One region of the Cupriavidus sp. UGS-1 genome, then DNA from elsewhere that is predicted to be linked to it. Evidence: predicted binding sites of a transcription regulator. Region 1 holds the regulator's gene; each other region holds the start of a gene.

Region 1 (3,273 bases):
GGATCTCCTGATTGACCACCACCAGCACGCCTTTGCCCGCCGCCTCCGGATGCGCCGCGACGCGGACGGCATCGAGCAGATTCAGCGGCCCATCGGCCGACAGCGAGGTCGCCGGCCGCATCGCGGCGGTCAGCACCACCGGCACGCTGGCCACGCCCGCCAGGTGCAGCAGCATCGCCGTCTCTTCCAGCGAATCGGTGCCGTGCGTGATGACAATGCCGGCCACGTCGTCCTGCGCGGACCAATGGTGGACCCGCGCCGCCAGCCGCGCCCACAGGCCGAACGACATGTCCTTGCTGTCGACCTGCGCGACCTGCTCGGCCTCGATCCGCGCGACATCCTTGAGCGCCGGCACCGCGTCGAGCAGCGCCGATACCGGCACTGTCGCCGCCTGATAGCGGGCGCTGCTGGCGGCGCTGGACGAGGAACCGGCGATGGTGCCGCCGGTGGCGAGAACGATTACGCGAGGCAGGGTCATGGGCACGAGATGTTCGTAAACAGGCGGCGATTGTACCCGCCGGGACAGGGCACTCCCCTACGGTCTTGCCCTGCCCCGCGGTCGGACCGTACGCAGCCGAAAGTGGACGACGATGCAAATTCCTCTTGCACTTCGACCGATACTGTATAAAATCACAGCACACTGTTCAAACGTACAGTGTTGCACATGGCGGTCCCCGATGCTCCCTCCCCGCGCGCCTCACGGCTTGCGGCGACGACCGGACCGCCACCGGATACAACAACACGGACAAGCCATGGCGACTCTGACACCCCGGCAGCAGCAGATCTTCGACCTGATCCGCAACACCATCCGGCAGACCGGCATTCCGCCGACCCGCGCCGAGATCGCTGCGGAATTCGGCTTCTCGTCGCCGAATTCGGCCGAAGAACATCTGCGCGCGCTGGCTCGCAAGGGCGTGATCGAGCTGACCCCCGGCGCTTCGCGCGGCATCCGGCTCAAGGTCAATCGCAGCGACTCCGAAATGCCGGACCAGTTCTCGCTGCCGATGGCCGGCGTGATGCAGCTGACGCTGCCGCTGGTCGGCCGCGTCGCCGCGGGTAGCCCGATCCTGGCAGCCGAGCACATCGACCGCCAATACCAGGTCGACGCCTCGGTCTTCGACGAACGCCCCGATTACCTGCTGCGCGTGCGCGGCATGAGCATGCGCGATGCCGGCATCTTCGATGGTGACCTGCTGGCGGTCAAACGCGCGCAGGACGCGGCCAACGGCAAGATCGTGGTGGCCCGTATCGGCGAGGACGTGACCGTCAAACGGCTCAAGCACCGCGGCGATGCGATCGAGCTGATCGCCGAGAACCCCGACTTCGCCAACATCATCGTGAAGCCCGGACGCGAGGAATTCTCGCTCGAGGGCATCGCGGTCGGACTGATCCGCCAGTCCGGTTTCTAGCGCAACCAAGCAATCCGGCAGGCGCCGCCGCCTTGGCGCCAACTCAGTCATGCAGCCGCACGAGCCGCAGGGCCCCGTGTTGCCGCAAGACTTCCGCTGACGCCTTACCGAAGAGGACCACCATGCTGCAAGCCGACCGCTCCCTGACCCGCTACCCCGTCAAGCCGACGCCGTTCCGCCAGTCCAAAGGTGTCCGCATCTATCAGGGCGCGCAGCGCCGCACGATGGTCGGCAGCATGGCCGCGATCTGCCGGATGCTCGAACTCGATCAGCCGGGCGTGAAGCTGAACGCGTGAGCAAGTCTCGCTCGTGGGACCGCTGCGACAAGATCGACTGCGTTGAAGGTGTGAGAGCACGCTTGCGCGAAGCGTGAGATACGGCGGTCCGGCGACAAGCGACGCTTCTCGCGCATCGCAACAAACCTTTACAACTCGGACCGTGAATTCGTCGAAGCTTGGCCTAGCCTTTTCCCATGCTTTTCGAAGGAGACGGCCATGCCTTCGTCAGACGACACCATCAAGCTGCTTCGTCCCGGTCGCCGCACCATGAACTGGCACGACGTCGCACTGATTGCAGCCGGTTGGATCGCGCTGTGTGTCGGTGTCGGATGGACGATCACCAAGGCCGCTGCTCGGTTGGTCTGAAGACCACGAGCGCCCTCGCCCGCCAGCCGGTTTGTCTCGGCACAAAGCAAAACAGCCGCTCGATGAGCGGCTGTTTGCATGGGATCTTGGGGTGGCTGATGGGACTCGAACCCACGACGACAGGAATCACAATCCTGGACTCTACCAACTGAGCTACAGCCACCGTAGCGCCGTCGTCAGTACTGCTCGACGGAAACCAAGATTATACAAACTTCGTTTGGCGATGGCTAGTACTACGCACAAAAATTTTCGTGCAACCGAATGACGTATCAGGACCACCGGGCTTCGAGCCGAATTGCCTCGTGGATCGCATCGAGCGTCTCCTGCTCGGTCTGATAGGTGCCTGGCAGTCTTCGGCTCCTGCCGTTCAGCACATCGGTCTGCAGTGAGGCGGCGGCGGCCGCATCGGTGCCGCGATGCCAGCAGTAGCGCGCGGTCCAGGTACCGTTCTGCAGCCGCTCGACCACCCAGACGACGCGGAAGCCTTCGAACGCGACACCAAACAAGCCGTCTTCTTCTTCCATTCCACCCTCCGAGGCCAGATCTTCTTGTCGTTTTTGGCTACATCTTGCCATCACCCGGTTGGGGGGTCATCTCTTTGGATGAGGTAAACGAGAACTGTTAGCGGCGACGTTGCTCCGCGGCATCATGCAGAACGGGGAGAAAGCGAGCCGCGGACCGAGCGGAGCGGCAGACAGAGAGCGGGAAGGAGGACCGCTGCGGGAAGCGCCAGGCAAAAAAAAGTCCGCACACGGCGGACTCTTAAACTCTTGCGATCTCAATGCCCTGAAGGCAATTGCAATGTAACTGTCATCGCCGCCAAGCACTATTCGGGTAAACGAAAGGACCGGCGACCGCCGGGGCCCGAGACAAAAAAAGCCCGCGCGAGGCGGGCTCCAAAATCAGTTGAAGAAAGCCCTGTATTCGAGGGCACAGACAGTTTAAGAAAATCGGAATCGGCTTGGCTATCTAGGGGAATCCCTTTCCTGGTGCCTGGAATCGCCCCAACCGGCGCCGAAAGTGCCTCGAACACGGCGGTACGGAGCTTCGGGCACCATGCCGGATTCGAAATTAGAGTCTGGCCTCCAATCGGCGGGCGCCATCCTTTCGCAACAACTACGCGGCGACCCGTCCTTCGGTCACGCCGCCTGCAGCGAGCGCTCGGCATGCAGATGGCTGCGGGCCTCCTCGAACAGTGCGTCGACGCCGTCCCGCGTGCG
Region 2 (3,273 bases), on a different contig from region 1:
CATCCGCGCGGCCAGGTCGACCGCCGGCAGCGACGCGCGCTGGGGCGCCGCGTCGACCGGCGGAGGCGGCGGCCACGCGCGGCTGTGGAAATGCGGCATCACGCGATTGGGCAGGAAGCGCGTGCGCGACGCATACACGTGGCGGTCGCCCATGCCGGGCTGCTGATGCACGTAGAAGCGCTGCGGCACCACGATATCGAGATGGTCGCGTGCGCGCGTCATCGCGACGTAGAGCAGCCGGCGCTCTTCCTCGATCTCCTCGGTGGTGCCGGTGGCGAGATCCGACGGCAGGCAGCCGTCGACCGCGTTCAGCACGTAGACGGCCTTCCACTCCTGGCCCTTGGCCGAATGGATCGTCGACAGGATCAGATAGTCCTCGTCGCGCAGCGGCACGCCCGATTCGTCGCTGGAGGCGTCGGGCGGGTCCAGCGTCAGCTCGGTCAGGAAGCGTTCGCGCGAGCCGTAGGTCGCGGCGATGCGCGCCAGCTGCTGCAGGTCGGCGGCGCGCGCGGCGGCATCGTCGTGCAACCGTTCCAGATGCGGCTCGTACCAGCGCAGCACGCGTTCGAAGTCGACCGGCCATGCCGCCGCGGGGGCCATCGCCTCGCGCGCCAGCGCGACCAGTTCGGTCCATGCCTCGGCGGCCGCCGGCGGCGCTTCGAACGATTCCAGCGCGAACAGCGGATCGCTGGCGAGCTCCAGTCCGTCGAGCACACGTGCCGCGGTCTTGGGCCCGACGCCCGGCATCAGCTGCAGCGTGCGAAAGCCCGCCATGCGGTCGCGCGGATTCTCGAGCCAGCGCAGCGCCGCCAGCATGTCCTTGACGTGGGTCGACTCGAGGAATTTGAGTCCGCCGAACTTGACGAACGGAATGTTGCGGCGGACCAGCTCCAGTTCGAGCTGCGCGCTGTGGTCGGCGGCGCGGAACAGCACCGCCTGCGCCATCAGCGCCAGCCCTTCCTCGCGCCGCGCGAGGATGCGCTCGACCACGAAGCGCGCCTGCTCGGTCTCGTCGTTGACCACCACCACGCCCGGTTTCTCGGCGCTGGCGCGGTCGGACCACAGGTCCTTGGTGAAGCGCTCGGCCGCCAGCCCGATCACCGCGTTGGCCGCGGCCAGGATCGGCTGCGTCGAGCGGTAGTTGCGCGACAGCGTGACCTGTCCCGCCGGTGGCGAGAAGCGGTGCGGGAAGTCGAGGATGTTGCGTACGGTGGCGCCGCGGAACGCGTAGATCGATTGCGCATCGTCGCCGACCACGGTCAGGCCGCGGCCGTCGGGCTTGAGCGACAGCAGGATCGCCGCCTGCAGCGCATTGGTGTCCTGGTATTCGTCGACCAGCACGTGGTCGAAGCGCTCGCCCATGTCGCGCGCCAGCGCCGGCTCGGCCAGCGCCTGTGCCCAGTACAGCAGCAGGTCGTCGTAGTCGAGCACCTGCTGCTTCTGCTTGGCCTCGACATAGCCGGCGAACAGCGTGCGCAGCGCGTCGACCCACATCGCGTAGCGCGGGAACTGGCGCTGCAGCACCTCTTCGAGCGGCAACTGCGTGTTGACCACGCGCGAATAGATCGCCAGGCAGGTTTCCTTGCGCGGAAAGCGGGCGTTCTGCGCCGACAGGCCGAGGTCGTGCCGCACCACGTTGATCAGGTCGGCCGAATCGCCGCGGTCGCTGATCGTGAACGAGGGCGACAGGCCCAGCGTCTCCGCGTATTCGCGCAGCAGCCGCGCGCCGATCGCGTGGAAGGTGCCGGCCCATTGCAGCGCCGCGCGGCCGGGATTGGCCGACGACGTGGCGCCGTTGCGGGCGGCGAAGGCCTGGTCAACGATGCGCTCGACGCGCCGGCCCATCTCGACCGCGGCGCGCCGCGAGAACGTCAGCAGCAGGATGCGCCGCGGATCGGCGCCGCCCAGCAGCAGGTGCGCGACGCGGTGCGCCAGCGTATTGGTCTTGCCCGAGCCCGCGCCGGCGATGATCAGCAGCGGCTGGTCGGTCGGGTGCTCGACCGCTTCACGCTGCTCGGGATTGAGCGCGGCGAGATAGTCGACCGGATCGGCCGGGTCGGCCGGGGCAGCGGCGGGTGCAGGAGCGAGAGCGACGGACACAGTAGCGAGCGAGGGCGAAAACCGGAAATGTTCGCCGCAGACTGTATATCCATACAGATGTGTTGGGCAAGCGGGGGATGGTTGAAGGGGCGAGAGGGGCGCTTTTGGCGTGGTAGCGCCGGAGTTGCCCTCTCCCCCGGCCCTCTCGCGAGCGGGCGAGAGGAGCAAGCCGCAGCCTTGTCGAACGCCTGCGGCCAGCTATCTCGCCCGCCTTCGCGAGAGCCTTGCCGAATGCATACTGGGTTCTCCCTCTCCCGCTTGCGGGAGAGGATTGGGGAGAGGGCAAGCGGCGCCGGCATACCGCGGCCGCCCCTTCCCTGTCAGCGCATCAAACCGCCTTGCCCAACGCCTCATCCAGCAGCTTGTGCAGGCTGTCCCATTCCGGCTCGCCGACGTAGCGCTTCAGGATGCGCCCGTCCTTGTCCACCACGAAGGTGGTCGGCGTCAGCTGCACGTCGCCGAAGGCCTTGGCCGCGGAGCCGTCCGAATCGAGCGCGACCTTGAACGGCAGCTTGCGCGTCTCGGTGAAATTGGTCACGTACATCGGCGGGTCATAGCTCATCGCCACGGCGACGAACTCGAGGCCCTTGTCCTTGAACTGCTGATAGGTGCGCACCATGTCCGGCATCTCCTTGACGCAGGTGGTGCAGCTGGTGGCCCAGAAGTTGACCATATAGACCTTGCCCTGCAGCTGCGCGGTGCTGACGCGCTCGCCGGACAGCAGCACGAAGGTCGCTTGCGGCGCGTGCCGGGCCGGGGTCAACGCGCGGTAGCCTAACCAGCCGAGCAGGACCAGTACCAGCAGGCCCGCGACCAGCGGCCAGCGCTTGCGGGCAGAGGCGGGACGTTCCGGTTGGGAGGCGGACGAAGTCATGATGGGCCGACCGAAGGAGGGAGAAACCGCCATTCTAGCGCCGAGGCCGCGGCGGTGACGGGAGGTCAGCGCCCGCCGGCCGTCGCCGCCATCGCGGCGCGCGCGGTGTCGAGCGACTGTTCCAGATAGGCGCCGTAGAAATCAGGCTGCATGCCGCGCAGCGGCGGCGCGGCCGGGCGGCCGCGGCCGTCGAGAAACAGCACCGTCGGCGCGAAGCGGATGCCGTGTTCGCGCGCCCAGGCCCGCGCGGTGGTGGCACGGCCGTCGGCATCGCGGATCGGCGTCGCCGCGCTCATGTC
Region 3 (3,273 bases), on a different contig from region 1:
CCCGTTCGACATACTCGATCGAGAGAGAGGTGCCCGATAACCAGCGCGTGGCGAAATTCCGTCGATTGCTTCAGTTTGCCGGCGCACCTGGACCTTTGACCGAGGACCAGCTATGCGAATGGCAAAACGAAATCATCTCGGGCCCGCGTAGCGAGTATTCGTATCGCGACAGGCAAAACTGGCTTTCGCGCGGTGGCCGCATGCGGAATATGGCGGACTATATTCCTCCGAATCCCGAGCAACTTGACGCAATGATGGAAGGCATTTCGCAGGTGGCCAGCCTGATTCAGACAGGGACTGTCCATCCCATCGTTGTGGCTGCCTGCGCATCTTTCGGCTTCGTGTTCGCTCACCCCTTCTACGATGGCAATGGGCGTCTGCACCGCTTCCTGATCCATCACCTGCTCCGGCAGGCCGGGGTCACCCCGGAAGGCGTCGTCCTGCCCATATCTGCACGCATGCTCAAGGAGATCGACACCTATGCCGGCTTGCTGAAGGCGTACTCGGCACCGCGCACCGCACTGCTCAATTACGCATTGGACGCCGACAGCGACACGATTCTGATCAAGTCGCCTCAACCGTATTGGCTGTATGCGTCGTTCGACGCGACTGCGTTGTGCGAGTTTGTGTTCAGGTGTATCGAGCAATGCGTCGAGCACGATCTGGCGCAGGAAATCCAATACCTGCGAGCCTACGACGCCAGTCTAGAGCGCATAGAAGGCTGGCTTGATCTGCCACAGTCGCGGCTTTCCAACCTGATCGATCTCATCGTGCAGAACCACGGAGAATTGTCGAAGCGAAAGCGCAAGCTGTTCGAAGACCTGACCCACGATGAAGTCGAACGGATAGAAAGCATCGTCCGGGACGAGTTCGACGAATACCTCAACACCTTCGGGCAGTCAGGCTGATACGCACCATCCCCGTCGGCCATGCGGCCACGGCGCTCCCCGCTAAGCCGCCAGCCGATACTCGAAGAACGGCCGCTCGCGGTCATCCAGGATCGCGTACAGCGCGGCCAGATTGGCAGGGTCCGGGTTGAGCCACGCGTCGACGTGCTGCGGCTTGATCGGAATGACGCAACGGTCGTGGCCGGCCGCGGCGACTTCGGGCGGCGGCTCGTCGGTGATCGCCGCGAACGAATAGAGGTCCGGTTCGCCGGCCTCGCCCTTGTGTCGCGACCACAGGCAGGCGATCAGCAGATCCTGCGGCGGATCGGGACGGAACTCCAGCACGACGCTCTGCTCCTTCTCGTCCGGACCGAGTTCGCGGTGCTCGAGCCGATGCCGGGCCACGTGTTCGTGAAAGGCGCGGATCGGCAGGATGCCGTGGCGGTAGCCGAACAGTTGGCGCCATGCCGTCTCGAGATTGTCGCGGCGTGCGTTGTACGTCCCGGGCTTTTTTCTTTCCATCGACACGTCCCAGCCGGGCAGCCGGCAGCGGTAGCGCATCGGCACGATCGTGCGCCGGCCGTCCACCTCGATCATCACCGGCGCGTAATAGCCCGGGAAAATCATCGCGTCCTCCGGGGCGGGCGTGGCGCGTTGCAGGTCGGCCAGGTTCTGCTGCAGCCGGGCGATCTTGTCGGCGGCGATGCGCTGCTCGTTCTCCGCCTTGCGGGTCGGCCGCCCGGCAAGCGCGCGCTCGGCCTCCGCCAGGCGGGTCCGCTGGCGGAACAGCTCCGCTTCGAGCGCGTTGGCCTGTTCGCGGTCGCCGGCGGCGATCAGCGCGGCCAGCTCGCGCTCTTCGGGGTCGCCCTCCTCGCCTCCCCCGCCGCCCTGCGCGAAGGCGACTCGCATCGCCTTGGGCAGCTTCTGCCACTCCTGGTCCTTGCGCTTTTGCCAGAACAGTTCGAAGAACTGGCGAAGGCCCATCACCGCGCCGTACTGGCGCGTGAACTTCCTGAAGTCGGCCTTGATCTGCGCGGCGTAGCACATCGGACTCTCCCTTTGGCGCTCACGAGTACACCATCGTCGCAGCCATCGCAGGGAGCGGACATCGGTATTGAGCCGAGGCAGCTCGATCCCGCCTATAATACTGTACATTCATACAGTATGGTTTCCCGATGGAACTGCTCACCAAGCTGGAGATCCTGGCGGACGCGGCCAAATACGACGCCTCCTGCGCCAGCAGCGGCGCGCCGAAACGGGATTCGCTCGGCAAGGGCGGGCTGGGCGCCAGTACCGGGGCCGGCATCTGCCACAGCTTCACGCCCGATGGGCGCTGTGTTTGGCTGCTCAAGATCCTGCTGACCAACTTCTGCCAGTACGACTGCCAGTACTGCGTCAACCGGCGCTCGAGCAACGTCCCGCGGGCCCGCTTTTCGCCGCGCGAGGTCGTCGATCTGACGCTGGACTTCTACCGGCGCAACTATATCGACGGCCTCTTCCTCAGCTCCGGCATCATCCGCAGCGCCGACTACACGATGGAGCAGCTGGTCCAGGTGGCGCGCTCGCTGCGCGAGGAACACCAGTTCCGCGGCTATATCCACCTGAAGACGATTCCGGACGCCGATCCCCGGCTGATCACGCAGGCGGGCCAGTATGCGGACCGGCTCAGCGTCAACATCGAGCTGCCCACCGACGGCGGCCTGCAGCGGCTGGCGCCGGAGAAGAATGCGCATACGATCAAGCGCGCCATGGGGTCGATCCGGCTCGCCCAGGAAGAGGCGGAGAGCGACAAGTCCGCGCCGGGCCGCGCGCCGGCCGGCCAAAGCACGCAGATGATCGTCGGCGCGGACGAGGCCGATGACCGCACGATCCTGCAGACCGCGCAGACGCTTTATGGCGCCTACAAGCTGAAGCGCGTGTATTACTCGGCGTTCAGCCCGATTCCCGACAGTCCCTCCGGCCTTCCCGCGCAGGCGCCGCCGCTGCTGCGCGAGCATCGCCTGTATCAGGCGGACTTCCTGATGCGCGGCTACGGCTTTCAGGCCGAGGAGCTGTTCCAGTCCGCCGGCGACCTCCCGCTCGACATCGACCCGAAGCTGGCCTGGGCGCTGGCGCATCGCGAGTCGTTTCCGGTCGACCTGAACCGTGCGCCGCAGGCCTTGATCGCCCGCGTGCCCGGCATCGGCATGCGCAATGCGAAGCGGCTGGTGGAGCTGCGCCGCTCGCGCGCGATCCGTTATCAGGACCTGGTGCGGTTGCGCTGCGCGATGGACAAGATCAAACCGTTCATCGTGGTGCAGGACTACCGGCCGGCGCAGGCGGACCGGCCGTCGGAGCAGTTGCGGCGGGCGCTGGCCGCGCCGCCCGTGCAGCTGGCGCTGCTATG

Evidence for each region. The regulator LexA, encoded in region 1, represses DNA repair genes until DNA is damaged. The targets are predictions, from matches to a motif close to ACTGTATNNNNATACAGT.
Region 2: a site for LexA is predicted at 2,141-2,158, ahead of LRR16_RS23070 (ATP-dependent helicase). Genes of this name have one in related genera too.
Region 3: a site for LexA is predicted at 2,034-2,051, ahead of LRR16_RS06050 (putative DNA modification/repair radical SAM protein). Genes of this name have one in related genera too.

What each region holds. Positions count from the first base shown of each region.
Region 1 covers NZ_JAJQJF010000018.1:54,493-57,765, forward strand. Annotated here, with positions in the region: gene LRR16_RS20025 (asparaginase) at 1-478, opposite strand, end outside; gene lexA (transcriptional repressor LexA) at 753-1,409, shown strand; gene LRR16_RS20035 (hypothetical protein) at 1,532-1,705, shown strand; gene LRR16_RS20040 (hypothetical protein) at 1,904-2,053, shown strand; tRNA gene LRR16_RS20045 (tRNA-His) at 2,141-2,216, opposite strand; gene LRR16_RS20050 (hypothetical protein) at 2,323-2,577, opposite strand; gene dusA (tRNA dihydrouridine(20/20a) synthase DusA) at 3,193-3,273, opposite strand, start outside.
Region 2 covers NZ_JAJQJF010000026.1:4,654-7,926, reverse strand. Annotated here, with positions in the region: gene LRR16_RS23070 (ATP-dependent helicase) at 1-2,100, opposite strand, end outside; gene LRR16_RS23065 (TlpA disulfide reductase family protein) at 2,429-2,974, opposite strand; gene LRR16_RS23060 (thioredoxin fold domain-containing protein) at 3,040-3,273, opposite strand, start outside.
Region 3 covers NZ_JAJQJF010000003.1:260,159-263,431, reverse strand. Annotated here, with positions in the region: gene LRR16_RS06060 (Fic family protein) at 1-908, shown strand, start outside; gene LRR16_RS06055 (SOS response-associated peptidase family protein) at 951-1,934, opposite strand; gene LRR16_RS06050 (putative DNA modification/repair radical SAM protein) at 2,063-3,273, shown strand, end outside; gene LRR16_RS06045 (UdgX family uracil-DNA binding protein) at 3,271-3,273, shown strand, end outside.